Regions from separate parts of the Pelorhabdus rhamnosifermentans genome, predicted to be linked through region 2. Evidence: riboswitches for the same ligand, from Rfam matches in the RefSeq annotation. Region 2 holds a riboswitch; each other region holds the start of a gene.
What was found. A riboswitch is a leader RNA that binds a small molecule or an ion and turns the genes downstream of it on or off. The one in region 2 is predicted to bind cobalamin.
Positions count from the first base shown of each region.

Region 1: it holds a riboswitch for cobalamin, as region 2 does, so the genes downstream of both, Ga0466249_RS18805 (TIM barrel protein) here and Ga0466249_RS06665 (acetyl-CoA hydrolase/transferase family protein) in region 2, are expected to answer to the same signal.
Region 3: it holds a riboswitch for cobalamin, as region 2 does, so the genes downstream of both, cobT (nicotinate-nucleotide--dimethylbenzimidazole phosphoribosyltransferase) here and Ga0466249_RS06665 (acetyl-CoA hydrolase/transferase family protein) in region 2, are expected to answer to the same signal.

Region 1 covers NZ_JAHGVE010000019.1:48,410-58,862, reverse strand. The annotation lists gene Ga0466249_RS18805 (TIM barrel protein) at 1-823, opposite strand, end outside; cobalamin riboswitch at 970-1,151, opposite strand; gene Ga0466249_RS18800 (efflux RND transporter permease subunit) at 1,235-4,336, opposite strand; gene Ga0466249_RS18795 (efflux RND transporter periplasmic adaptor subunit) at 4,333-5,424, opposite strand; gene Ga0466249_RS18790 (DUF6282 family protein) at 5,673-6,515, opposite strand; gene Ga0466249_RS18785 (MFS transporter) at 6,542-7,885, opposite strand; gene Ga0466249_RS18780 (methyl-accepting chemotaxis protein) at 8,561-10,276, opposite strand.
Region 2 covers NZ_JAHGVE010000004.1:115,059-124,185, reverse strand. The annotation lists gene Ga0466249_RS06690 (NifU family protein) at 41-325, opposite strand; gene Ga0466249_RS06685 (4-hydroxyphenylacetate 3-hydroxylase family protein) at 373-1,839, opposite strand; gene Ga0466249_RS06680 (hypothetical protein) at 1,889-2,041, opposite strand; gene Ga0466249_RS06675 (4-hydroxybutyrate dehydrogenase) at 2,136-3,254, opposite strand; gene Ga0466249_RS06670 (aldehyde dehydrogenase family protein) at 3,280-4,647, opposite strand; gene Ga0466249_RS06665 (acetyl-CoA hydrolase/transferase family protein) at 4,681-5,976, opposite strand; cobalamin riboswitch at 6,272-6,454, opposite strand; cobalamin riboswitch at 6,720-6,902, opposite strand; gene Ga0466249_RS06660 (hypothetical protein) at 7,072-7,299, shown strand; partial or broken gene Ga0466249_RS06655 (iron-containing alcohol dehydrogenase) at 8,089-8,244, opposite strand; gene Ga0466249_RS06650 (aldehyde dehydrogenase family protein) at 8,450-9,127, opposite strand, start outside.
Region 3 covers NZ_JAHGVE010000006.1:220,666-231,118, reverse strand. The annotation lists gene Ga0466249_RS09625 (LytS/YhcK type 5TM receptor domain-containing protein) at 1-1,303, opposite strand, end outside; cobalamin riboswitch at 1,571-1,760, shown strand; gene Ga0466249_RS09620 (hypothetical protein) at 1,718-1,861, shown strand; gene cobT (nicotinate-nucleotide--dimethylbenzimidazole phosphoribosyltransferase) at 1,918-2,976, shown strand; gene Ga0466249_RS09610 (nicotinate-nucleotide--dimethylbenzimidazole phosphoribosyltransferase) at 2,969-4,054, shown strand; gene Ga0466249_RS09605 (shikimate kinase) at 4,051-4,593, opposite strand; gene aroC (chorismate synthase) at 4,593-5,660, opposite strand; gene aroA (3-phosphoshikimate 1-carboxyvinyltransferase) at 5,657-6,919, opposite strand; gene Ga0466249_RS09590 (GntR family transcriptional regulator) at 7,452-8,159, shown strand; gene Ga0466249_RS09585 (MFS transporter) at 8,456-9,742, shown strand; gene uxaC (glucuronate isomerase) at 9,771-10,453, shown strand, end outside.

The sequences.
Region 1 (10,453 bases), on a different contig from region 2:
GCAAATGTTCATCAATTTTTAGCACATGGCTCATGACATCTTGTGGGGTATATTTGTCTTTCAGCGGAAAATTCCTGCTTTTCCTTACATAAACACTTGATAAAGATCGATGCAAATGAATGCCTTTCACATAACGGTCATAAGGTTCCAGTTCACGTAATGTCTGCAAAATGTAATCAACACCTTGCGTTTCTGTCGCTAAATGAAGATTCGTATTCATCAAATGGCCTGTATCAAGCATAATCCCCACATTCCGTGGTTTGACCCCCGTAAGTAACTTTTCGGTCAACTCGGGATTGCGCAAGGTTAAACCCGGCCACCACAGATTTTCAAATAACAGGGTCGTTTCAGGAGGTATGACATCTGCAATTTCATTGATAATCTCAATGGCCGCTTCAATAACCTCACCATCAGAAGCACTGAATTTCCAACTAAAAAGTTCCGGCGAACGGGCATTACTCACATGAAAGACAAGATACTTTGCACCCGCGCGAACAGCCAGCCGAATATTCCGACGATATAAGTCCAGCCATGCGTCACGCGTAACACCGCCAAAACAGACCCTAATTTGATCATCACTGCCAAATTCCCGCAGCAAAGCCGGGCGATTCCCCCGCCAAAAATCCAGCCAACAGGGCCAAAATCGCAAATGAACGCCTTGTATCCATTGTTTTTTATAAATATGCTCATCCCATGGTTCAACAAATATCATCTCCAAGCCGTCCAGATGATAATGATTTAAAAATGCCTGCAAACACTCCGCGTTATGATGAACAAATTCTCCATCCGAGTAATAATTAGACAAATTGGTTAGTTGCAACATCCTTTTTCACCTCCATACAGACATCTTCTAGCCTAGTATAGCAAGAGGAATAAAAAAGACCTTCTTGACAACCGCAAGAAGGTCTAACTAACAAATGACAAACAAAATTTTTGACCTAATCCCCTCCCCATCGCTCGTGGGTAAATGCGGTGACTGTTAAATAGGCAGTTCTCCTGACTCTGGATCATAGCTCGCCCAAACCTTCCCAAAACATTCGTTTCAGTGGTCAATCTTGGGTTTACTCCTCATTACAGTGGCGGGACCGCGCCGGCATTGCACCGGACTTCCCTATTAAGCCGCAAAGGGCACCTATTTCAATCCTATGAAGTTTTATAAAATAAACAACTTTAAACTTATTTATACCACTTATAAATAAAGAAGTCAAATAATTTTAGAAGATTCGCACTTTGTTTAGTCATCTTGCTTGAAACGCGGGAGTTTAATACGGCTTTCCGTGTCGGGATGAATCCGAAAACAAGCTGCATAAAGAGCAGGTAAATACAGAAGCGTTAGAACAGTGGCAATAAATAAACCGCCCATAATAGAAATAGCCATAGGACCCCAAAACGGACTCACTGCCAAGGGAACCATACCTAAAATCGCCGCCAAAGCGGTTAACATAATCGGACGAAATCGCAAGATCGTCGAATCAATAATAGCATCCCAAGGCTTTTCACCTTGCGCCAGATGCTGATCAATTTGATCCAATAAAATAACGGAATTACGCATAATCATTCCGGCTAAAGCCAATACCCCCAGTTCAGCTACAAACCCCATGGGACGATGAAAGATAAACAGGAACAAATTCACACCAATCATGCCAAGAGGGGCTGTCAACAGTACTAAAGCCATTTTCCCCATATGCTGCAGTTGCAACATCAATAAAATGACAATCGCAGCAACCATAATCGGTAAAGTCTTAGCCAAAGAACCAATAGATTTCGTACTATCTTCAGCACTCCCACCAGGTGTAATCGTATAACCGAATGGAAGTTCTTGCCGCAAATCTTTGAGCTGAACATCAATATCCTTGACTACGTCATTGCCAAGAATCCCTTTGGCAACATCGGCTTGCACCGTAATCGTCGGCTCAAGACCCCGGCGCCAAATCAGACCATTTTCCCCTTCATAACTCAACTTGGCTATCTGTTCCAGCGGCACATAACGACCATTCGTCGTCGGAATATTTAAGTCTTTGAGTCTCGACAAATCCTGCCGATCCTGCCCAACAGTCCGAAGAACTATATTAATTAAATTATCCTTTTCCTGATATTGCGTAACAGGAAGTCCAGAAAGATTGGTTTGCAAACTTGTAGCAAGCGTTTGACTATCTATCCCCAGTGCCCGCGCCTTATCCTGATCAATATCCAGATGAAGCACTTTACTCTTTTCATACCAATCGAGGTTTGTTTCCGTCACTGCCGGATACTGTGCAACAATGCCCCGTACTTGTTCGGCAAAGCTCCGCACGACTTCAGGATTTTCACCAGAAACACGAAACATGACAGGATACGCCGCTGGCGGTCCATTTGACAACACACTCGTCCGAATTCTTGCTTCGGGAAACTCCGAACTTATTGTACCATTAATCCGTTCTGCCAAACGATCGCGCTCTTGGTCATTTTTCGTCAAAACAATGAGCTGAGCAAAATTATCGGCATTAAGCTGCATATCCATTGTTAAAACAAAACGCGGCGATCCTTTACCAACATAAGAAGCAAAATTAACGACAGCTGGATCTTGCTTTAATAGCTCGGCAAGCTTAGCTGCCTCTTGATCCGTTGCTTGAAACGAAGAACCTTCAGGCAAGGTCAGCTCGACAATTAGCTCCGGTCGCAGCGAGGTAGGAAAGAACTCCTGAGTAACGAGACGCCCAATTCCGAGTGACACAATAAAAGCGGCCAGTGTTGCAACAATCACTAGTTTATTGTGATGAAGACAATGATATAACACCTTGCGAAATATTTGTTTAAACTTTCCTTCTGAGTTTTCTTGTAGATTCTTACTTGAATCTGATTCTGTCAGTGGTTTAATTTTTAATATATGATAACCAAATAGCGGAATAACCGTTACAGAGACTACCCAAGAGGCAAGTAAAGCAATAGTAACAACAGAAAATAACGTTCCTGTGTATTCTGCCGCCTTGCCTGTTGAAATAGCTACAGGTAAAAATCCCGCTGCTGTAATCAATGTTCCTGTCAGCATCGGTTTCGAGGTGACAGTATAGGCATAGGTCGCTGCTCGAAACTTCGTCCAACCTTCTTCTAATTTTAATTCCATCATCTCAATCGAAATAATCGCATCATCCACAAGCAGTCCAAGGGCAATAATAAGCGCTCCGAGCGAAACTTTATGAAGATTAATATTAAAAAGCTTCATAGCTAAAAAAGAAATGCAAATAACAAGAGGAATACTAAGCGCTACAACAAATCCTGCCCGTTTGCCCAAACTAAGAAAATTGACACCCAAAACAATAATAATAGCAAGCAGCAGCGTTTCAACAAATTCATTAATCGAACTCCGAACCACTTTCGGCTGATCTGATACTGCATGAATTTCCATACCCAAAGGCAATTCCTGTGTTATTCGTTCGATTGTTTGATTTAAATGATCACCAAGATTTAAAATATTGCCGCCATCTTGCATAGACACAGCCAATCCGATGGCTGGTTGCCCGTTATAATACATTTTCGGTTCCGGTGGATCGGCATAATCCCGCTTTACTTCAGCTATATCCCCCAAACGAAACAGACGATTATTGGCCCGAATGGCAATATTTTTGATGTCTTCTACATTTTGAAAAATACCTGTCACACGCATATAAACATTATCAGAAGTTGTTTCGACACGTCCCGCGGCATTCATAGCATTTTGCTTGCTTAACGTATCCACAATTTGCTGAGGATCAATCCCAAGAGCGGCTAACTTGTTATTTTCAAATTCTATATAAATTTTTTCGGGCTGATTCCCCTCTAATTCTACCTTGCCTACATCAGGCACTTCAAGCAGTTTCAAGCGAATGCGATCCACTTCAGTCTTCATTTCAGCAAAACTAAAGCCATCGGCTGTAACGGCATAAATCGAGCCAAATGTATCACCATAAGTATCATTAAACGAAGGTCCAATCACACCCTCTGGCATCGTACTCCACGTATCCTGAACGAGATTACGCACCCGCTGCCAGGTAGGACGGATATCCTGTATTCTCATGTCTTCGCTTAAATTAACAAAAATAACTGCGGCTCCCGGTCGTGAATAACTATTAATATAATCAAGACCCGGCGTCTCCTGTAACTTTTTTTCGATTTTATCTGTCACTTGTTCTTCCACTTGCTTGGCGGTTGCACCGGGCCAAGCCACTTGAACAATCATTTGTCTCACAGTAAATTCAGGGTCTTCTGATCGCCCCAGTTGAAAATAACTGAACGTCCCGGCAATGAAAAACAGCAAAACAAAAAAGAACACGACTTGCTGATGCCCTAAGCAGTACTCAGTGAGATTAAATTTTTTCATTGCGAGCCACCGTCCCAAAGGCGAACCTGCTGTCCCTCGACGAGTTTCTGAACTCCTGCCGTAACGATCGTTTCGTTACCGTCAAGACCTTGCAATACTACAACCGAATTATTACCATAATTACCGAGCTGCACAGTGCGACGGTGTACAACGTTCTCTTCTACAACCCAGACAGAAGGCGTGTCGTCTGTCTGATAAATGGCTGTAAGGGGCACTGAGATTTGCGCAGCCTCAGATCTGTTAAACTGAATTGTTGCCGACATGCCTAATTTGACGAATGGCGGCGGATTCATTCCGATCCGCACACGATAGGTCCGTGTAGTCTTATCCGCCTGAGGCGATACCTCTCTGACCTGACCAGGTACTTGAACGCCAGGCAAAGCCCAAAAAGTTACCGTCACAGGAGAATTTTTTGTAATCTCCCCCAAACGTTGCTCAGGAACAAAAATCTCTACTTCCAATTCGCCTGTACGCACAAGTGTCATCACAGACTGACCGGCTGCAACAACTTGCCCCGCTTCGGCAGAAATTTCCGATATAACACCTTCCTGATCCGCTTGCAAACTCCCGTAATCAAGTTGGTTCGATCCTTGGCTTAAGGATGCCAGGGCATCCCGTTCTTTTTGGTTCGCTGCCTCATATGTATTTTGCATTTGATCAAGTTCTGATTGGCTAATTGCCCCTTGATTATGAAGCGCTTGATAGCGCGCTAAATTAATTGCAGCTAATTCACGGTCCGAACGAGCCGCAGCAAGTTGCGCATCTAGGCGATTCGTGCCTAATTTTAAATCTTCCAAGTCAAGTTCCATTAATACATCGCCGGGATGAACAACAGTGCCCACATCGACGAAACGATTGGTAATCTTTCCACCCACACGAAAAGCCAGCTTATTTTCATAGCGACCACGCACTTCACCAGCATAAGTTGACAAATGTGTCCCCGCATTTTGACTGACATTCATCGTCTTCACAACAACAGGCGGCACCTGCTCAATTTTTTGCCCGCAACCTGCTATTAACAATCCCATAACACCAAGAGTCATTATCCAACCACGTAGATAGCGAATTCTTCTCTTTCCTTTCGTCATCAATTTCACTCCTATATCTACTCAATCTCTATACTCACTTACTGCATCACTTACAATAAATCTTAGCCTGGCATATATTTTTTATTTCTTCTTCCAAAGAACGTAATCCTGCCTTTACGACGGAAAATCATCTGCTGCATTGGACAGGTACTATAAATAAAATGAAGGCTCCCGAACATCGGAAGCCTTCATTTTATTTATTAAAAACCATCATCCACTCTTGAATATACAGAATAAAAAAAATCCATTTAAATGTCCAGCCCTAAAAGTTGTGCCGGATAAATCTTAGTCATCTTATCTATCTCTTCTGACGGAATACCTGCATCAGTCAGATATTGAATATATGAACTTAGAGCCTCACTCCATAACGGATTTTCTATCTGTCCACCGTCAGTAGAAATAATCGTTGTATCATAGCCTACTTCTTGAATAGCAGCTACATTGCGCTCAAAGTTGGATTCATAGCGCCCGCTCCCAATAGAACGAGCATAACAACGTTCGAAATAAACGCCATAAGGAACAAGTGCCTTTTGATCTTCAATCGATAAATTCACTGTGCGCCACTCAGGATGGTTTACAACAATCTTTTGTACCCCTTGCTGTTTTGCCGCTTCAACTACGCTAAAAATCTCCTGAGGTGCTAAATGTCCTGTTCCTAATATAATATTAGCAGCAGCTATTTTCTTGAAAATTTCAATCGCCTCAGATAAAACTTTCCCATCCCGAACGACTTCCACTCCGTCTGAAGCCCCTATCAACCGGCGTTCATGCGCCGAATAAGAGGTTGGCAGCCAGACACACTTTGCTCCCATGGCAATTGCCGTATCCACTGCAGCCACATTTAATCCGCCCATAGGAGGATTTAGTGTAATACCGCCAAAAACTCGAACTCCCGGAACAATTCGTTCAGCAATCCAAGCACGATCCATTGTTGGCACTAAATGAGATTTAATCATGATGGCCCGAGCTCCAACGCGTTTGGCTTCCGTCGCTAACTCAATATCATCGAGACGCCGCATACGAATATCCGGTGTCGTATGAATATGAAGATCAATAATCCCTTGTAAATTATTTTCCTGACATTGGCCCATAACAATAACCCCTCTTCAAAGAAATTTTAGTTCATTGAATTTTCCGTTACCCGTTTTTTGCTGAAAAAGTTCTTATAAACAAAATACGTAGCAGCCAAACTGGCTATCACACTATAAATAATTCCTAAATACCAGATCCCCAAAAATTCAGTGTAAAATGCACCACCGACAATCGAAAATCGCGCAGCCATAAACCCACTAAGAGTCAGCATAACAGCACCCATAAACTGACCAAAAGTATTGACCATTCCCATTAACATGCCACTAGTACGAATCGACCACAACTCGGCACCCACGGCATTCATCAGTGGAAACAAATTAATTAATATGCCCGAAATAAACGCTAAGATATTTAATAATAGCGGTGAAAAAATGGGAAAAGTATAAGAAAAATACATACAAATCATCGCAACTTGGGCTATCCAAATAACAACACTCCGATGAATCCCATGTTTCAAAGCAACATCTGAAATCAGCCCCACAACAGGCGTCCCCACTGCACGCCCCAGCACATAAATCGTAGCCGTTGTTCCCCCGGCGATCATTGCAGCCTCTTTACTCATCCCACCACTCTGCAAATAAAAATCCGTTGCATACATTACCAGCCAGGCTGGAACCAATCGCGTACCGACAGTAAATCCTGACCATACCATCGCAAAATTCCAGAATTCCAAACTCGTAACAGCTGCTTTAGCTACAGAAAAATAAGATTGCCCTTGTTCTTGAGCACCATCTTCTTGCTTTTGCACCGAAACCAGACCGATATCACTTGGATCAGACCTAAGAAATACAATTGCAATCACCGCAATCATAAACACAATACATGCCATAGCCAGTGTTGCACCATGCCAGCCGCCCAATCCAGCAAACGTACCCCCGTGAGCCAGCAGAATAGCAAAAACCGGCATAAGTAAAAAGGTCATAGCTTCACCCAATCCGCCACCTGCTCCTGAAAACATTTGCATAACAAACCCACGTTCGTGCTTGCTAAACCATTTATTTAACAACGATGCACTTGGAATAAACGCTGCGGCAGCCATAAAGCCCATCACAGTACGCCAAGCCACTGCTTGATAAAAGCTATTACTATAAGCAAAACCAACCATGCAAAGCGCTACGGTTCCAATACCAATAGGAATCACTCGCCTGCCGCCAAAAATATCCGTCGCAGTTCCCCACGGAATCTGCCCGATAGCATAAGAATAAAAAAATACTGAACCTAAAATGCCCAATTCGGGCTTACCAATATTCCAATCCACAACTAAATATTTAGAAATGCCTGTGTAATTCCAACGTACAAGTTCAGCTGTACAATAAACGAGCATACAAACGCCCAAAATTAACCAGCGGTAATTACTCTTATTCAACATAACTTTCCTCCCGAATTTTTGTAACTTGTTTTCGTCAAAACATAAAGCAACATATGTATACGGTATACCAACGATGTGAAATCCCTTTATTTTTTACACGATAAATACTCCCTTCGCAAACATCTTGGTATCCTGTATTCCAAACTAACACATTACTATATTCATTATTTTTTACTAAATTCCTGCTAATTTAGTTATCTTTTTAAAAATCCGACAATTCATAGTCTAAAAGCCACTTGCCAATCCGGCTATTATCCTGACTATTTTAAATAATGACTATTCGTTGAAACATCCGTATATTAAGGCAAAACTGTTTAATTTTCTTTTCAATAATTAAGTGTTAATATCTAGCTGCAAGGATATTAAGCTATTAAGAAAATGACAAACTACATTGTTCATATAGACAATTGAGCCTTGCCATTTATTTTAGGAGGAATTCAGATGACAAAAAAAAATAATCAACAAGTTGCTCAAAAACCCTTCATTGACTTATCCCAATTAAATCAACTCATCGCAAATTATTCCAAGAAAAAACATGTTGCCAAATAAAAACGTTAGCAAAAAGACCGATCAAAGATATCTTTGGTCGGTCTTTCTTGGCTAACACATACGCCCAGCCCCGAGCATTTTCTTAATTTTTCTGTATAATGACAGATAAATCATTAAGTGTTTTTTCTAGATTTGGAATTTGCCGACTGCTTCCCGGAGATTCATTGCAAGCTTGGCCAACGCTTGACTGGAAGAAGCAATTTCCTCTATTGATGCAGATTGTTCTTCCGTTGCAGCTGATACTGTCTGAGCCTTTTCTGTGCTTAATTTGCTCAGTTCATCAATCTGATTCACCGACTGAACAATTTGCTGACTGCCTGTTGTTACATTTTCTACAGCAACAGATATTTCCTTGGTTTGCTCCGATACTTTACTGACCAAAGCTGCAATTTCGCGAAAGACTTCTCCCGAAGCAGTGACTACTTTCGCTCCTAACTGAACTTCTTGAGTCCCATTATTCATAGCAGCTACTGCTCTATCCGTGTCGTCTTGAATTTCACCAATCATGGTGGCGATTTGTTTAGCAGCATCTTGTGATTGTTCTGCAAGCTTACGTACTTCTTCCGCAACCACAGCAAAACCACGTCCCTGTTCTCCTGCCCGTGCAGCCTCAATCGCAGCATTTAACGCCAGTAAATTGGTTTGCCCGGCAATACCCGAGATCGTATCAACAATCTGGCCAATTTCCTTAGAACGTTCTCCCAACTTGGCTACTACCGCCGCCGAGCTAGTAACTGTCCTTTCTATGGAATCCATCTGATTGACTGCTTGATTTACCGATTGATTCCCTTCATTGGCCTTATGAACGGCTTGCGTAGATTGCTTGGCTGCTTGATCGGTACTAACATCCACCTGCTTAATGCTCGTAAACAGTTGCTGCATAACGGCAGCTGTTTCATTTGATATATTCAGTTGTTTCTCAGCTCCCGTGGCAACATCCGTAATTGACCCAGCAACTTGGTTGACAGCCTGGGCCGACTGATCGGCACTAGCCGTAAGTTCTTCCGAAGAAGCAGCCAAATGTTCCGCTGATTCATTCACGCGGCGCATCAATTTGCGTAAACTATCTCGCATATTTATCAATGCATTCGCTACTTGCCCGATTTCATCTTTGCGCACAAATTTTCGCGGTTTATCCCTAAAATCGCCTGCGGCAAATTCTTCACACGTGAAAACCATATTTCTTAAAGGACTCGTAATAAGCTTGGTAATATATATCCCACTCACAATCAAGATTGCCAGGGATATCACTAAAATGCCAATCATGAGTGTCATTGCTCTTTGTAGTGCCGCTTGGTTATCTTTATTCATTTGTTCTGATATCGTTGTGTAATAATCCATAAGATTACGTAAACTAGAAGTAAGATTATTTGTTAAAGGTTCTACCGATTGCGTATACAAGGCATAAGCTTCGGCATTTTTACCATTCATGCCCAATTGAACCACTTGCGCCATGGCCTTATGATGATTTTCCATGGCTAGTTGAACTTTAGTCACTAGATCCTTCCCCTGGGTATTCATCGGCATTTTCTCAATATCGGCAAGTGCCGTAGTAATTTTTGCCGAACGATCTTCGATATTCTTTTGAAGGGTCTGATTCTTCTTTAAATCTGTAGAAACCATCAATTCTAATGTTGCCGCCAATAATCCTCGCACATTCGTAGCCGTTTCATTCACTAGCTTAACAGGAACCAAACGTTCCTGATACATCGTCGTTAAATTAGCACTAGACATTTGTAGATAATAATACCCCGTATACCCGATAATTCCCATAGCAAAGAATGCAATAATAATAAGTATACTTAACTTTTGACTGACCTTTAAATTTGCAAAATAATCCAATTTTGTTTTCTCCTTTAAAATAAAATACACACCAATTTAAACAAAAGTAATACATCCCATCCATCACTAAAGTTAGAATACTGTATACCAAAACTTCTAAAAATAACTCCAGTAAAAATCTGATAGAGTATATTGATTATATCTCTATCAAGCACTATCCATACCTCCTTTTATTTT
Region 2 (9,127 bases):
TATTTTAGAAACACTCCGCTTTCATCAACCTTTATTCATACTACGAAGGTTTCCCCTGTCTTAAAATCTCCAAGGCCTGCTGAATCAATTCGTCGATTACTTCAAAAACAGGTACAACACCTTGAATCTCAGGACATTCTGCTCGAAGGATTGTTTCCACGACTTCTTTCAAGGTTTGTTGGGCACCGGGACATATTGAACAGGCCCCGGTGAGTCTCACCCTAACAAATCCATCTTCTGTCGTATCTAAATACTCGATGTCACCCTCATGGCTCTGAAGGATTGGACGAATTTTTTCTTCAATAATTTGTTCGATTCTATTCATTGCATTTCCCGCCCGTCTTCATCTACACTTATTTTCACGACAGAACCTTATTTCGCTGCACCTTGATCAGTAATACCAGCAATGACCTTAGCTAATTCTTTTTTCGCCTCAATATTTCCCTGACGGGCTATCATAATCCGTTGGGCCTGCGGCGATCCCGCACCATGCATAGATTCTGTCCGATAACCTACAGCTGCCGTGCCTAACGTAATGTTTTCAATCAGCCGTAAGATGCGCATCCGCCATTCTGTCGGAATCGACGCCACACCTTTAAAGTATTTTTCAACCACTTTGCCAATAACAGGATGATTCAGATCTTTTTGCGATGGCAGCGTTACCATGAGTCCACCGGCAATATCTTCTGCTAAACGCGCAATTTCATAAGGGAACCGCGTAACATTTTGCTTACATACATTGGCAAGCAGTAAATCAATGAGATACGTCCCTGAGGCTGTTTTATGTCCTTCAGCCGAACAAGCAATGCCGCAGGCATAAAGAGTTTCATTTAAGTGCTGCATTTCAATCAGTTTATCTTTAATATGCGATGCCCGAGCTGCACCATTATAATCTGCCGCAAGAGCCGCTGCTCCAATAAGCACATCCCCTACGCCGACTTTACAGCCGCCGTAACTTTGACGATGATAACCTGCAAAACGTTCCACAAGAAGACCGCTAAATTCCGTCTCCCCAGCCATAAAGACATTTTCCCACGGAATAAAGACATGATCAAAGACCATCAAGGCTTCATGACCACCAAATTTCTTATTGCCTACATCAATCGTATCGCCTTCGAGTTTGCGCGTATCGCACGACTGCCGTCCATAAATATAGAAAATACCTTTTTCATCAGCAGGAGCACAGAAGCTGACGGCATAATCCGCATCATCTTTGCCCATGGAAATGGTCGGCATCACTAAAATCCAGTGAGAATTAATAGCTCCTGTTTGATGCGCTTTTGCACCGCAAACAACAATACCGTCTTTCCGTCTTTCTACAATATGAACAAACAAATCAGGATCAGCCTGTTTGCTTGGTGCCAAATAACGATCCCCTTTCGGATCTGTCATGGCTCCGTCCACAGTCCAGTCTTCCTGTTGCATTTGACGCAAGAATTTTTCAAAATGCTTATGATACTGAGTACCCAGCTTTTCATCCATTTCAAAAGTCACACTGTCCACAGCATTAATGGCATCCATACCGACGCAACGCTGGAAACAGGCCGCAGTTTTTTGGCCTAACAAGCGCTGCATTTTTACTTTCTTCACCAAATCAGCCGGACTTTGATGCAAATGGCAAAAACGATTTACTTTTTCGCCTGTCAAATAAGAAGTAGCTGTCATCAATTCAGCATACTCTGGATCTTGCGCTAATTCATAAGTGGCCTTGACGGAATTCATAGAAGGACGAATAATAGGATGATCGACTGGATTTTCAACAAGCTCCCCTTGCAAATAAACCTTTAAATTGAGTTTTCTTAGGCTTTCCTCATACTGTTCAGGTGTTTTTAAAGTCATAAAAATTACCCCCTCATATTTTTATTAGCTTGATAAACTAACGCCTAACTCATTGCGGTCGTTTAAAAGAAATAAAAACAAATTCCTTTAAAAATTCTTCTACAGCTTGTTTATCTAAGCGCTCTCGTTCTGAATCAGACTCTATATTACTGTCTTCTGTAACAGTCGTTGTGTTTTCTTCCGGCAGCTTACCATTTGACATGATACTTCACTCCTTTTTCGCCAATCATATAGCTATTTTTTTATACCGCTAGATTATGACAAAAAACGAATAAATTCCGAAATTTTTGTCCAAATTAATATAGCGCATGAAAGATATCGCGAATTTCATTTCGACTCAATGGGACATAATTATTGACAAGCAATCGCTGTTGTCCTGAAATAACATTGTCCGTAAACGTCTCAATTTCTTCTTCCTTCATGCCATATTCACGAAGTGGCTTGCGATTTAACAGCTGCTCAAGTAGCTCAGCTAATTTGTCGTATACGCAAGAAATATCATCCACTGCCAATATTTTGCCTAAAAATTCATTTAACTCCTTAATTTTACCGTTAGGCTGCTTATGATTATAGGTTTTAAACACTTCAATAAAAAATTGATAATTGGCTTCACCATGCGGGACATGATAATTTCCGCCAAGTGGATAGGACATAGCATGGACAGCGCCAACTCCTGTATTTGCAAAAGCAACCCCCGCCCAAGTGCTCCCAAAGGCGAAATTGGACAAAATATTCAGTCGATAATCAGGCCCTCGCTCAATAATTTGTTGATAACCTTTGATAATCGTCTCAATGGCTTTCAAGCTAAACAGTTCAGTAAACGCATTGGATTTGGGAGAAACGAATGATTCGACGCCATGAATCAAGGCATCAATGGAACTGGTAACAAAAAATTTGTACGGAAGACCTCGCACAAGTTCAGGAATGAGTACAGCATGATTCGCGTAAAGTTCATCCACGGCAAGCCCCATCTTAGTATGTTTGGACTTAATTTCAGCAATAGAAACATTCGTCACTTCGCTGCCTGTTCCGCAAGTCGTTGGGACAAGAATCAATTCCCGACTTTTGATTAAAGGAATCTTTTTTTCAAATAAGTCTAGTGCATGTTTTGCATCCTTTATTGTCAAAAGCTTTGCAATGTCAATTACTGTACCGCCGCCAATGGCAATAATCCGTTTGTATTCTTTCCCTTCCATCGCCTGGATAATCGCATCAATCATCTCATCAGATGGTTCACCTACACCATATTTTTCTTGAAACAAAAAATCCGCGTCAAGATGTAATTCCTTCAAATACGGCGTATAAAGAAACTCATGAGTTAAAATAAAATCTCCTGCTCCGATATTGAAAAACTCAGCGAATTCCTGTACGTGATTAAACTGATGAATCTGAGGTCTTACCTGAAGCATCTGCATATTCAATCTCCTCCTCTTTTATAAATTAGAGCGACCAAATTTCCTCATCCGTAGGAACCTTGGCATCTTTATTGAAATAGCCAATACGCGATATATTAATTAAGTGAGTATACGTTAGATTTTCGGAAATACTGTTGTTGCCCCATGAACCGCAACCTAAGGTTGTCGTAGGGTTGAAACCATTATAAAAACTGCCTCCGGCATTCGTGGAAGAAGGCTGATTAATCGTCAGACGACTAAATGGAAGCGCTAAACCGGCCTGAATAATGTGTTCCTTATTGTTGGAATGCACGACAGCGGAATGACCCGCACCTTCATACAATAAATTAGTTTTCGCAATATCAATCGCATCTTCAAACGTCTCATAAGCAAAGGTAATCATAACGGGACACATTTTTTCCCGGCAAAGAATATCGGCACTGCCCCTGCCTTTGGCTTTTAAAATAATGACTTGGGAACCTTCCGGTACAGGTACTCCGGCAAGATTAGCAATAAACTTAACAGACTGTCCGACGATTTTTCCGTTAATAGTACCATCAATAAACATCACTTGTCTAAATTTGTCTACTATCGCTTCATCGTCAAAATAGCAAGCACCATTTTTCACAAATAATTTCATAATCTCAGCATGTTTCTCAGCCGGTGCAATAATGCATTGCTCACCTGAACAAATAATGCCATTATCAAATTTTTTACCAGCAATAATATCCTGCGCAGCCTGGTTATCATCATAATCGCGGTCCATAATAACCTGAACATTGCCAGGACCCACACCATAGGAAGGTTTTCCGCTTGAATAGGCCGATTTCACCATGCCGGCGCCACCTGTAGCCACAACAACATCAACGGATTGCATTAATTCCTGCGTCTTTTCGATACTGGGTTCTTCAATAATCTGAATGACATTTTCCGGAGCACCCAGTTTTTTCAATTCAGCATTAATGAGCTGTACCGTGTGTGTGGAGCATTTTTTTGATCTTGGATGAGGTGCAACAATAATGGCATTACGCCCTTTCACAGCAAACATGGCATTGCACATGGGCGTAACGATGGGATTCGTCGTTGGAGTAATCGCACCAATAACCCCCTTCGGCTTTGCCACATATACGAGGCCTTTCTCTGGTTCTTCTTTAATGATGCCGACAGATTTTTTCCCTTTTAAGCTATTCCAGATTGTCCGTGACTTGCCTTTGCATTTGACTACCTTGTCTTCATAAACGCCCATTCTCGTTTCATCGACCGTTTCACGAGCCAACATTTCGGCATTGTCATAAACGACTTTGCCTATGACACGAACCAATTGATCGACTTGCTCTTGTGTATAGCCCGCAAAAATTTGCTGGGCAATTTTTGCTTTGTTAATTAATTCACTTATTGAGTACTGTTTCTCCATGTTTTATTCATTCCTTCCGCTATGTAATTTTAATTAAATCAATCCTTGCTCTGTTGCCTGGGCTAATAAGGTCGACCGAAAATCAGGATGACTCACGGCAATTAAAGCCTTGGCTCGCTCCCGCAGGCATTTGCCGCGTAAATCGGCAATACCGTACTCAGTCACAATATACTGCACATCATTACGCGATGTCGTCACAGCTGCCCCCGTATCTAACTGACACACAATACGAGAAATCTTACCATGCGAGGCTGTCGAAGGCATAGCGATAATCGCTTTGCCATTACGCGAGCGACTGGCCCCGCGAGTAAAGTCAACCTGTCCTCCCACACCGCTAAATTGTTTGGTACCAATCATCTCGGCGTTCACTTGTCCCATAAGATCGACTTGCAATGCCGAATTAATCGAAACCATATTATCGATTTGACCAATGATATAGGGATCATTGACATAATCTACCCCATACATTTCCACATCAGGATTATTATCGACAAAGTCATACAACTTGCGTGTTCCCATTAAAAAAGTGGCAACAAATTTTCCTGGGTGCAGCGTTTTCTTGCGGTTTGTCATCACACCGGCCTCGGCCAATTCAACAACACCATCAGAAAACATTTCCGAATGCAAACCCAAATCTTCTTTATCTTTTAAAAACAGCAGCACAGCATCAGGAATAGCGCCAATTCCTAATTGCAATGTTGCTCCGTTCTCAACCAAACTGGCAACATTTTTACCGATTGCTTTTTCAACATCATGAATCGGAGGCGGCTGAAGTTCCACTATAGCCTCATCTTTTTCCACAAAACAATCAATCTCACTGACATGAATTCTGTCTCCACCTGTCCACGGTAAGAACCGATTGACTTGTGCGATCACAAGTTTAGCACTTTCTGCCGCAGCTTTTGTATAATCGTCTGATACACCAAAACTGCAAAACCCATGCTCATCCGGTGGCGTTACTTGCATAAGCACAACATCGACAGATAATAGGCCATTTCGAAACAGGCGGGGAACTTCTGAAAAGAAGCAAGGTGTAAAATCGCCCCGCTTTTCTGCCACAGCCTTACGTGTCGTTGCCCCCACAAACAGCGCATTGTGGCGAAAACTTTTTTCCATACCAGGCTGAGCATACTTGGCTGATCCCATTGCAACCATATGAACAATTTCCACATTTTCCAATTCCGGTGCCCGCTCAACTAAAGCTTCGACTAAAGTAGGCGGTTCGCCACAGGCATGACCAATTACCACTCGATCACCAGACTTAACATGTTGCACCGCTTGCTGAGCTGACATGCATCTACTCTGATAACTAGGTCTCCAATCATTCAAAATAAATCCTCTCCTTTTTGTAATTTGTTGTTCGTTAAACAAAATTTCTGATTCTATAGATCCCTAAGCTAGACAATGAGGGTTATTAACGTGAAAGGGTTAAACCTTCCATATCCCCCTCATTATCGCTCTCGGGTAAAAAGAGAAATATTATAAAAAAAACATCTTCTGGCCTTCAAACCAGGAGATGTTTTTAATATCTAAAAACATCTATCCCAGTATCAATAATACTGGGATAGAATAAGTACAATAAAAAGCTATTGTACAAATCTCCTCCCCATCTCTCGCAGGTCAAACGGCGACTGTTAAATAGGCAGTTCTCCTGGCTCTGGATCATCGCTTCCTCAAACCTTCCCAAGACAATTCGTCTCAGTGGCATTTCTTGAGTTTGCTTCCCATTACAGTGGCGGGACCGCGCCGGTATTTCACCGGACTTCCCTATTAAGCCCCTCAGGGCACCTATTTCCATCGTTATGAAATTTTTATTAGACAAAATTTTTAATTACATAAAATTCCTAAGCTAGACAATGAAGGTATCAACATGAAAGGGTAAAGCCTTCCACATCCCCCTCATTATCGCTCTCGGATAAAGAGAAAAACATTATAAAAAAAACATCTTCCGGCTATCCAGGAGATGTTTTTAATAACTAAAAACATAAATCCCAGTATCAACGATACTGGGATAAAATAAGTACAATAAAAAAGCTATCGTACCAATCTCCTCCCCATCTCTCGCAGGTCAAACGGCGACTGTTAAATAGGCAGTTCTCCTGGCTCTGGATCATCGCTTCCTCAAACCTTCCCAAGACAATTCGTCTCAGTGGCATTTTTTGAGTTTGCTTCCCATTACAGTGGCGGGACCGCGCCGGTATTTTACCGGACTTCCCTATTAAGCCCCTAAGGGCACCTATTTCCATCGTTATGAAATTTTTATTAAATTAATAAATTTTCTTGTTATTATTCTAACACAGATAAATTTATCCGTCAAAAGAATTTAACCATGAGAATCATGTTTCATTTCAGTTTGGCATATGACGCACTTACTAATACATATACTCCTTTATCTGTAGTTATTTTCCATTGAGGAGGCTACTCATGCATAAATTAACTCCTGCAAGTTCTTGGCAACTACTCTTTTCTTATTGGTACTCGAAAGAAGCCCTCTTAGCATGGGGATTATTGTTAGTAACGATTCTGCTTATTCTTGGCATAGTAACCATTTATTTTTATCCGAACATAGCAATTCCCAATGAAGTTACAAGCAAAGGATGCGGCGGCACTTGCACTTCCCATCCGAACGCCTGGCTAAAAGCGGTGTATTAATGTATGCCCACATAACATCACCTTACCACGCAGCGACCGAACCCTTGAGTTAACCCAGCTTGCTGCCGCACTAAAAAATAATCAATAAAAATCCCGCGATACATCTTCTGGGCTAAAATCATTATTTTTGGCTTTCTAATTTTTTAAGTATATCTTGTAGTGCGGTAGTTAAACCAGCTGATAATTCAGACACAACCGTTGTTTCGATATCGGTTAACAGCATCACCTCAATGGGTCTCGAATTTTGGTCACAAAAAAGCTGGACAAGGTTTTTTCTTCCGACTCCAAATGAGCAATAATCTTGTTTACTGCTGCCGGCGCAGCGGCTTTGACAATCGTGTCTATTTGTGTGAGTAGAAGAGCTACTACGGAATTAAGCGTAAAATTTATCGTCAATGCAATGGCACCTATTTCCATCTATATGAAATTTTAAATTTATTACTTATGATTTTTAAATAGCATATATTAAAGAACAAGTCAAATAAATCTGATAATATTTTGTGATAATATTTTCGTCTAAAAACACTTTCAGGCAAGATAAATTTCTGATCAACGAAACAAATAAGTTCAATAAATTTTTTTATATAATAAAGGACCTGGCAGTATCAATCATGTCACTGTCAGGTCCTCCTATTTTAGAAACACTTCGCTTCATCATACTATATTCCCCTGTCTTAAAATATGCAAGGCCTGCTGAATCAAGTCTTCACTTACTTCAAAAACAGGCACAACGCATTGAATGTACGGACACTCTGCTCGAAAAAATTTTTTCACGACTTCTTTCAAGGTTTAAGGAATCGTTTTTTCAAATAAGTCTAGTGCATGTTTAACATCCTTTATTATCAATAGCTTTGCAATATCAATTACTGTACCGTCGCCAATGGCAATAATTCGTTTGCATTCTTTCTCTTCCATCGCCTGAATAATAGCATCAATCATCTCATCAGACGGTTCACCTACACCTTATTTTTCTTGAAACAAAAAATCTACATTAAAATGCAATTCCTGCAAATATGGCGTGTACAAAAACTCATGAGTTAAAATTAAATCTCCTGCTCCGCTTTTGAAGAACTCGGCAAATTCCTGTACGTGATTACTGATGAATCTGAGGTCTTACCTGAAGCCTCTGCATCATCAAGCTCCTCCTCTGTTATGAATAGAGCGACCAAATTTCGTCATCCGTAGGAACCTTGGCATCTTTATTGAAATAGCCAATACGCGATATGTTAATTAAGTGAGTGTAAGTCAGGTTTTCTGAAATACTGTTATTGCCCCATGAACCGCAGCCTAAAGTTGTACTAGGATTGAACCCATTATAAAAACTACCTCCGGTATTAGTAGCAGAAGACTGATTAATCGTCAGACGACTAAATGGAAGCGCCAAACCGGCCTGAATAATGTGTTCCTTATTGTTGGAATGCACGACAGCTGTATGACCAGCACCTTCATACACTAAATTTGTTTTCGCAATATCAAGAGCATCTTCAAATTTCTCATACGCAAAGGTAACCATAACAGGACACATTTTTTCCCGGCAAAGAATATCGGCACTGCCCTTGCCTTTGGCTTTTAAAATAATGACTTTGGCCCCTTCAGGTACAGGTACTCCCGCGAGATTGGCAATAAATTGAACAGACTGTCCGACAATTTTTTTGTTAATGCTTCCATCTATAAACATGGCTTGTCTAAATTTATCCACTATCGCTTCATCGTCAAAATAGCAAGCACCATTTTTCACAAACAATCTCATAATCTCAGCATGTTTTTCAGCCGGTGCAATAATACATTGCTCACATGTACAAAGGATGCCATTATCAAATTTTCTACC
Region 3 (10,453 bases), on a different contig from region 2:
AGCGGCATTTGGCAATTTCCAGATAGGCTTCTACGGCTTGCAGCTCCTCGCGGATTGTAATGAAATCTTGGTGACTACTAAAACTTTGTTGCATAAGCGTAGCCAAATGACCTAATAAATTGCGCGCTGTAGCAGGATCAGTGCGACAAAGGGACATGATAATATTAATTGTATTAAATAGAAAGTGAGGATTAATTTGTGCTTGCAGGGCCTTTAACTCCGCTTTTTCGCGCATCACACGCTGTTCGTCAATTTCGGCTAGCTGAATTTGTACTGATAATAAATTCGCAATGCCATCTATAATACGCAAATCTAATTCACCAATTCCATGATCATCTCGTTTGGATAGTTTAATGGTTCCAATTGTCACTCCATGAGCTGTGAGTGGTGCAACAACACCAGAATGCAAAGGACAGTTGGGTACAGGACAACCTCTTTCTTCTAGAGAACTGCTAATAAGTACCTGGCCCTCACTGATGGTTCGTTTTGTTGAACTTGTCATAATAGGTTCGCCAACCTTATGATGATCGTCACCAAGGCCGATATAGGCGAGAACGACTTCGCGATTGGTTATGGAGACGGATGCGACTTTGGTGAGGTTGAAAATGATTTCAGCTGTTTTCTGCGCCGATTCTGTTGTTAAACCGTGGCGCAAGTAGGGCAGGGTACGACTGGCAATTTCGAGAGATAGTTCGGCTGCGTTAGCACCGTAATTGTCTTGTTCCAATTTGATGTTTTCCGTAATAAGCATAAAAACGATAGTTCCTATAACCGTGACAAGTGTTGTTGGAACCGCACTGATTTTTTCGAAGGCCCAGGCTGTTTCAGCGGGTTTGGCGAAGGTAATAATCATGAATTTTTGTGTGATTTCAGCTATCAGAGCCACAAGAGCGCCTGTTTTCCAATTGAGATGATTTAATCCGTATTTTTGGCGGATCATTCCTGCGAATAAACCACCTAGTACCGTGGCAACGGCACAGATACTTGCTGTGAAACCGCCAAGAAAAAAACGATGGGTGCCACTAATGATCCCGGTACATAATCCGACAATAGGCCCTCCTATGAAGCCGCTCATTAATGTACCGATCAGCCGCGTATTAGCTAAGGCTCCGTCAATAGGGATTCCTGTATAGGTCCCAATGATGGAGAGCAGAGAAAAAGCGGCACTTAAGGTAACCCAGGAACGGGGCTGAAAAGGATGTTGAGCACAATGAATAATAAATTGGCTGCGTCCAATCAAATAGGCTGTCATGGCGATAAAAGACATGTGACTAATTAAGTGCAGGAGTAGATCGAGATACATAGTAAGTCCTCACAATCATGCAGAAACTTTTATAATTCACTGAATTTTACAAGTAAAGCCTAATTATTATTATAACATATTCTATGGTCATTTTTTTTATCATCCGTAATAAATACACGGATACATTGACTTCGTAACGTTTGTTAAAGTGGACAATCTCATTTGGAATAAACAAAAAGATTGGCTGAGAAGGAAAAATTTTACTGACTATTATAGATTCAGTCTGTATTGACGCATGTTTGTTTGCCTGCTATAATGACATCAATTAGATAAGTATACGGTTAAGGTGCCACCCAGAGTGATGGGGGGATAATAGGAAAGTCAGAGCATCTTTGTTATGCATAAGCGCGGGCCCGCCACTGTACTGGGGAGAACTTACAAAGCCACTCAATTAGGGGAAGGGGTAAGTTGTTGATGAGCCAGGAGCCAGGAGACCTACCTTTTACCGCTAAAATATCCTTCATGGAAAAGAAGGCTTTTCGAGCTATTTGCTCAAAAGGCCTTCTTTTTTTAATCTATGCAGATGTCTTTTTATCATTACAGGAAGAATATTTTTGATCCAGAGGGTAGACTAAAGACTAAATTTATCCGTTCATTTTATATTGGAGGTTGTCATGAGTTTATTACAAGAAACATTGCTAAAAATTACGGCTTTAGATGCAGTTGTTATGGAACAGGTCAAGGTTCAATTGGAAATTTTTAACCAAACCGGCCGAAGCCTGGGGCGTTTGGAAAGTATGATAGAACAATATGCAGGGATTTTGGGAAAATTACATCTGGAGCTGCCTCGTAACTGTATGATTATTGCCTCTGCCGATCATGGTGTTGCTAAGCAGGGAATTAGTGCCTATCCAGTGGAGACAACACTTCACATGACGGCGAATTATTGTATTTCGAAAGGTGGTAGTGCCAATGCATTTGCTAATTTTTGTGGCGCTCATTTAGTTGTTGTTGATATGGGAGTAGCCGGAGATTTATCACATGTCCCCGGACTTTTGCATAAAAAAATTGCTTATGGTACGCATGATTTTACTCAAGGACCGGCCATGACATGTGAGCAGGCTTTGTTGGCTATTGAAACAGGCATTGCCATTGTAAATGACTATGTACAGCAGGGTTATACCTGTTTTAGCCTAGGTGAAATGGGTATTGGTAATACGACAGCAAGCGCAGCCATTGTAGCCGCTTTTACGGGATTGCCTGCCGATGTGGTGACTGGACGAGGTACAGGTATATCCGATGCTCGATTAGAAGTTAAAAGAAAAATTGTTCGCCAGGCACTTACAGTCAATCAGCCTGATGTCACAGATGGTATAGACGTGCTGGCCAAGGTGGGCGGTTTTGAGCTGGGGGCGCTAGCAGGCGTTATTCTAGGTTGTGCTGCCAATCGCTGTGCCGTCATTATTGATGGACTGAATACAACTGCGGCGGCGTTAATTGCCAGCACGCTGCACCCACTTGTGAAAGATTATTTATTTGCATCTCACTTGTCGACAGAACCAGCCCATCAGATTGCTTTGCAGTTTTTACATTTAGAAGCCTGCGTAGATATGGGCGTTCGTCTAGGCGAAGCCATTGGAGCATCTATTGTAGTCGATATGTTAACACTTGCTGTAAAATTACTCAATCATAGTAGAAAATTGGGTCAGGCAGGAGGAATGAATCATGCTTGACCAGGTTATTACTTCGATAAAACCCTTAGATGAAGAAGCCATGGAAAAATGTCAGTTGCGACTGGACAACTTGACCAAGCCGCTAGGCAGTCTTCATTCATTTGAACACCTTGCTAAGAAACTAGCAGGCATCACAGGTACCCCACGGCCACACGATTTAAAGAAGAGTATTATTATTATGGCAGGGGATCATGGCATAACCGAGGCCATTCCCCCCGATTTACGTGAATCAACAGTGCAAAGAATCAATGATTGTTGTACAGGCCGTGCAGCTATCAAGGTTTTTGCGGATCATGCAGCGGCTAAGTGGGGTGTTGTTGACGTCGGTGTAGCTGCTGATTTGCCAACTTCTCAGTTCGTTTATCATGAGAAAATTGCCTATGGAACGAAAAACATTCTCAAGCAAGCGGCAATGACTCGAATTCAAACGGTACAGGCCATCGAGGTTGGCATCAAAATAGCTCAGATAGAAAGGAGGCAGGGAACGCATATTTTTGGCTTAGGTGACATCGGCAGAGCAAATAATCTGTCAGGAATGGCTCTTGTTGCTTGTTATAGTGAAAAACCGCTGAGTGATCTTGTAAACTCCAACACAGCAATCAATTTATCTGGAAACAGACAAATTGAGCTGCTAAAAACAGCGCTGACAGTCAATTGTCCGGATAAGCAGGATGCTCTTGACGTGCTAAGCAAGGTCGGTGGTTTTGAAATTGCTGGTTTAGTTGGAGTCATACTTGGTGCAGCTGCTGGCGGTGCGGCAGTTGTGCTTGATGGACTCGTAACAAGTGCCGCAGCGCTTATTGCCGTACAATTGGCTCCGACTGTTCAAGAATATCTGATTGGATCACAGTTTGCTATGGAGCCTGCACATCAGGAAGCGCTGGAATGTTTACATATACCAGCTTATTTACAGCTGCAGATGAATTTAGGTGAAGGAACAGGGGCAGCTTTAGGCATGTCTCTCATAAATGCATCTTTACATGTTTTAAATGATATGAAAACTTTTGGCACTGCGCAGGTAGCTGTTGCTCAAGATGGCCCAGGCGCTTTAAAACAAGACAAGAATGTTAAAGATTAACATTCTTGTCTTGTTTCTATTTGTATGTGCTCCAGTAACTTTGCTTGGATCTTTTCTACAGCCGCTTGGCAAGATTCGTTGTTTGAAATTCGATAGTGACCATATTTTTCGTAAAGATGTTTTCGCTGTTCATATAAGGTGTAAATGCGCTGAACATTGCCGGCAAGTAAGGGGCGATGTTCAGCTGCACCAAGGGAATCGATAATCATCTCAATGGAACGTTCAATATAAAAAATAATGCCTTGTTGTTGCAGAAGTACCATATTTTGATGTCGTGTCACAACACCGCCGCCTGTTGCGATAACAATCGAGGACTTGTTGTAAATGTCGAAAATGGCCTGACTTTCGATTTGACGAAAATGATCTTCGCCATGTGAAAAAAGTTCAGCAACGCTTTGCTGTTCTTTTTTTTCGATATAACGGTCTACATCATAAAATTTCATTTTGAGTGCCGGAGCGAGCAGCGAGCCTATTGAAGATTTACCACAGCCAGGCATGCCGATTAATACAACGTTATTTGCATACAAATTCATTTTCATTATATCATCTCCCAAAGCGCGAGTGCCGTTACAGCTTCTACAACAGGGACCGCTCGTGGAACAATACATGGATCATGACGGCCAATGGTAGAAAGAAGAATGTTTTCACCCTGCGCGTTGACTGTGTGCTGTTTTTGGCTAATAGAAGGTGTGGGTTTTATAGCTACGCGGAAAATAAGAGGCATGCCATTTGTAATACCGCCTGTAATGCCACCATTGTGATTGGTAGTTGTCTGAATCCTGCCATCTTGGCACTGCATGGCGTCATTTGCTGTACTGCCGTACATTGCAGCAAATTCAAAGCCTGCCCCAAATTCTATGCCCTTTACAGCGGGAATGGAAAAAAGTAGATGAGATAAAGTGCTTTCTAATGAATCAAAAAAAGGATCTCCCCACCCAGCTGATAAATGAATGGCTGCTGTTTCAATGACGCCTCCCACGGAGTCATTGTCTGCTTTTGCTGCGAGAATAGTATTTTGCATCTCTTCTCCGATTATTGGATCTAGTACAGCAAATTTTTGTTGGTTCAGCCTTAAAAGTGACTTTTCATCTACAGTAACAGCATCAAAGCGGGGTTCGGAAATGCTGCCAATACGTTCGATATGTGAGCCAATGATAATCTTTTGTTGGAGTAGTAGCTGTTTGATAATGGCGCCGGCAAAAACGAGCGGCGCCGTGAGTCGTCCGGAAAAATGTCCTCCGCCACGTGGATCATTATAACCTTTGTATTTGACATGACCGGCATAGTCGGCATGGCTGGGACGGAATTTTTGGATAGCCGTTTCATAATCTGCCGAGTGCTGATTGTGATTTTCAATCATAGCGCATAAAGGCGTGCCTGCTGTTTTTCCCTGGAATAAACCGCTCAAGAGGATAAAATGATCCGTTTCACGGCGTGACGTGGCAAGAGGACTGTTTCCGGGGGCGCGTCTCGCTAGTTCTTTTGTTACGTCATCCCAGTTAATCATGAGTCCCGGCGGTAATCCATCGATAGTCATGCCGATGCCTTTGCCATGGCTTTCACCAAAAATAGTATAACGAACTTTTCTACCCCATGTAGCACTCATTTAATTTTCCCTCCTAGCTCCGCAAAGTCTTTCCAAAAATCAGGATAAGATTTATTAACACAGCTGCTGTTTTGAATGGTTACTGACTCATGGCAGCGAAGCGAAGCAATGGCAAGGGCCATGGCAATGCGGTGATCATTCCAGCTATCCACAATGCCCCCAGTCAATTCTTTGCGACCCTGGATAGTGAGAAAATCACTGCCTTCATGAATATCAGCGCCAAGTTTATTGAGTTCTTGTGTAATGGCATGCAGCCGATCTGATTCTTTTAACCGCAGTCGGCCTGCTTGAACAATATGAGTCGTTCCCTCGCTGACTGCGGCTAATACAGCTAAAATAGGCACTAAATCAGGACACTGAGCCGCATTGATTTCGATTCCTGACGTTTTACTAGGTGTGGCGGTTATTGAATTTGTACCAAAAGTAATATTTCCGCCTAGTTTGTTTAAAATATCAATAATGACTTTGTCACCTTGCACGGAATGCGGATTTAGATCTAAGCAACAGACAGAAGAACCTATAAGTCCGGCTGCCAGCCAGAAGGCAGCTTGCGAATAGTCTCCCTCAACATGGTAATTTTGGCTAGTATAGCGCTGATTGCCTGGAATGATAAACTCTTGGTAGTCATTATTTGTTACGTGAATACCAAACCGTTCTAGCATAGTTAACGTTAAATCAATGTAACCTTGCGATTCTAAGGGCGTTGTAAGATTAATTTTTGAATTGCTTTCAAGACGCGGCAGGGTGAATAATAGTCCAGTAATAAACTGAGAACTAATATCTCCGCGTAACCGAAAGTATCCGGGTTTTAGTTGTCCTGTAACAGATAAGGGAAGGTTGCCTTGTGTCGTTTGATAAGCAATCTGTTGCTCGTCAAATATTTTGTAATAAGTATCTAAGGGGCGTTCAATGAGTTTGCCTCGCCCAGTAAATGTGATGGAATGGTTTGTCAGAGCAAGAGGAATGAGAAAGCGTAACGTAGAACCTGATTCACAGCAATCAATAATGTCTTTTTGCGGTGTTAGGCTTCCGTTGGAACGGATGAGGACACTGTCCTTTTCTTGGGAGATTTCCGTACCCAGGGCTTTCATTGCATCGATTGTTGCAGTAATATCATCGGAAAATATAAGACCTTTAATACAGGATGTCCCATTTGCCAGGGCGGCACAAATTACTGCACGGTGCGAAAGACTTTTGGATGGGGGAATGTGAATATTTCCGCTTAACAAATTGGGGATGATTGTTATAGTAGCCATCATAGAACCCTCTTTCTATCGTTCGATTATGTTATTATTTTCTACCATGAATATTTTATAGATAAAAAAAGAGACTCACATGAGTCTCTTTTATATAGCGCTTTTCTATTCTGTTTTGTTTACGCGTATATTATATTGCTGAGGCCTCACTTAACGACAATCTATTCAATTTTTTCCAACCAAAATAGCCAGCGCTAAAAAAGTAGCCCCAGCTAAAAAAGTAATAATATTGTTTTGTAATTGTTTTGTTTAAGTGAGTAATCATCGGGGAATAGCCTCCTGCACAGAGAAAAAATCAATTTATTCACCTTATTATATGAAAAGAAGCAATCTCTGTCAAGCAGTAACGAAACATTTTTTTATATAAACAGGTGAAATATATTAAAAAGTGTTAACAATTGTTCTAGAAAAAATATTTAAAAGAACAATTGTTGTCTGGTAGTGGCGTGCATATTTTGCCTGGAGCCGTTGGTTGACATATCGATGAATTCTATAGTACATTTGATACAAATATGTAAGGAATCGGGGAACAAGCATGGATGTGGATATGATTGAACCAGTAGCACATGAATCAACTCGCGAGTACGTCTATCGGGTTTTAAAAGCCAATATTATGCAGTTAAAACTTTTACCAGGTAGTGCTCTATCTGAAAAAGATATTGCTGTTTTATTAAATGTCAGTAGAACGCCGGTGAGAGAAGCTTTTATTCGATTGTCTCAGGAATATTTATTAGATGTCGTTCCCCAGAAAGGAACCTATGTATCGCTCATTGATTTGGAACATGTTAAGGAATCAAAATTTTTGCGTGAAACTGTTGAAAAAGAAGTGATTAAACTAGCTTGTAAAGAATTCCCCAGCGATCAATTAGTGAAGTTACAAGCGTGTCTTGCATTGCAAAAAGAATGTATTGAAGATCAAAATCCTTTGAAATTTTTTGAACTCGATGATGCATTGCATAGTACCATTTTTGAAGGTTGTAAAAAAACACGCGTTTGGTCTGTCATTCAGCAATTACATACCCATTATAATCGTGTACGAATGTTGAATGTGGCTAACGGACATGATATGCCGCGAATTTGGCAGCAACACAGCGAACTGATTCGTGCTATTCAAGAACAGGATGTTCAGCTTGGAAGTGAGATGATTTATCTTCACATTAATAAAGTGACTTTTGATTTAAATGAACTTTTAAAGGATTATCCCGATTATTTTAAACAGAAGAAATTGGTGGAAAAAATATAAGGAAAAATGAGTCGCAATTGAAGCTAGCTAGTCCCGATGGTCTACGTAGATCATCGGGACTATCTATAATATCTCGTTCGATAATTCAGATTTGATGAAATTAATTGAAAACAGTATTGATTACTACCATACTAGTATGGTAGTATGTAAAAAGAAAGATGATTTAACCCTTAATATTATCATATAAGTACGTTATTTTTAGCTCAATGCTTCAAGAAGGGGATGGTAATTTTGAATTGCTTAAATTCAATAAAATTGGACTAAAATGATTCTATGAATTGGAGGAGAGAAAAATTATGTTTAAAGGTTATCGATGGACTATTGTTCTTTTCCTTTTTTTAGCGAATGCTATTAATTATGTTGATAGGTCTGCGATGTCTGTAGCATTGCCAATTTTATCGAAAAAATTTGAGCTTAGTCATTTTGAGTCTGGGTTGATTTTGAGCAGTTTTTTTGTTGGATATGCGTTGTTTAATTTCGTTGGCGGATATATGTCTGACAAGATTGGACCTAAGAAAGTTATGGGAGCGGCTATGGGGGTATGGTCCATTTTTTGTGGCCTTACAGCTGGTACTTTCAATTTTATCTCGTTATTTCTTTGTAGGGTAATATTTGGTCTTGGTGAAGGGCCTATCACTGCGACAACTAACAAGACCATGAACAATTGGATTCCATTAAAAGAAAGAGCAACGGCTGTTGGTATCTGTAATGGAGGAGCTCCTGTCGGCGCTGCTATATCCGCACCATTAGTGGCATTTATATCATTATGGTGGGGCTGGGAAGCTTCGTTCATCATTTTAGCAGTAGTTGGGATAATATGGACCCTTATTTGGTGGAAAACGGTTACGGATAAGCCTAGCGAACATCCATCTGTAACTCCGGAAGAATTGGCATTGATCAATGAAGGTAAAGAAGAATTGATTACTGTAAATTCAACGATCCATGAAAAGGTTTCTTTACTGTCCGTTATTAAGCAGGGTAAAATATTAGCCTTATTAGTAGGTCTTTATGGCTATAATTACACTTTGTTTTTCTTTTTGACGTGGTTTCCTAGTTATCTAGTTGATGTTCGACAGTTGAGCATCAAGGAAATGGGAATTGCTGCAATGATTCCTTGGATTGCAGGTGCTGTAGGACAGATTGCCGGCAGTTTTCTTATCGATTATATTTACAAAAAAACAGGTAAATTATTATTTTCCCGGAAAGTTGTGTTAGTAGTCTGTTTAAGCTTTGCTGCAATTTGTGTTGCTTTGACTGGCTTGGCTAATACCTTAATGAGTGCGGTTGTTCTTATGACCCTGGGAATTTGTTTCCTATATTTGCAAGCAACAACTTATTGGGCTATCATTCAAGATATTGTTCCACCGGAAAGAGTGGGTGGCACTAGTGGATTTATTCATGGGGTAGCAAATATTTCTGGTATTATGGGCCCAGCAATTACAGGATGGATCGTACAGACAACCGGGCAATATACGCCGGCATTTTTATTGGCTGGCGGGTTAGCCATTATCGGTGCATTGGCAGTAGCGATCTTTGTAAAACAAGATAAAGTAATAAAAAAAGATAGTGAAATCTTGGCATAAAAAAATTTAGGAAGGATGTGTGATGCTCATGAAACAGTTTATGGATGATGACTTTCTATTAGAAAATGATTCGGCAGTAAGGCTTTATCATGAATACGCAAAGACGATGCCAATTATTGACTATCATTGTCATTTAGATGCGAAAGAGATATTTGAGAACAAACAGTTTAAAAACATTACTGAAGCATGGCTTTATGGTGATCATTATAAATGGCTGGCCATGCGTAGTAATGGTATAGATGAACGGCTTATTACGGGAGATGCCAATGATTATGACAAGTTTTTAGCATGGGCTCAAACGCTAGAAAAGTGTATTGGAAATCCGCTTTATCATTGGACACATTTGGAATTGCAACGCTTTTTTGGAATATATGGACCCTTGACTGTACAAAATGCGCCTGCTGTTTGGGAGAAAATAAATTCATTATTAGGACTTAAAGAATATAGTGCGCGAGCCATGATCTCAAAATCCAATGTCAAGGTCATTTGCACAACAGATGATCCGGTAGATTCGCTTGAGTATCATCGTAGAATTCGCGAGGATGCAACGATTGCAGTTCAAGTATTGCCTACGTTTCGTCCCGATAAAGGCCAGGAACTGGGTTCATCAGATTTTATTCCATGGGTGGAACAACTTGGTAAAGTAACGGGCTGTCACATTACTACGTATGGCGAGTTTTTAGCGGCTTTAGAGAGGCGCATGCAGTTTTT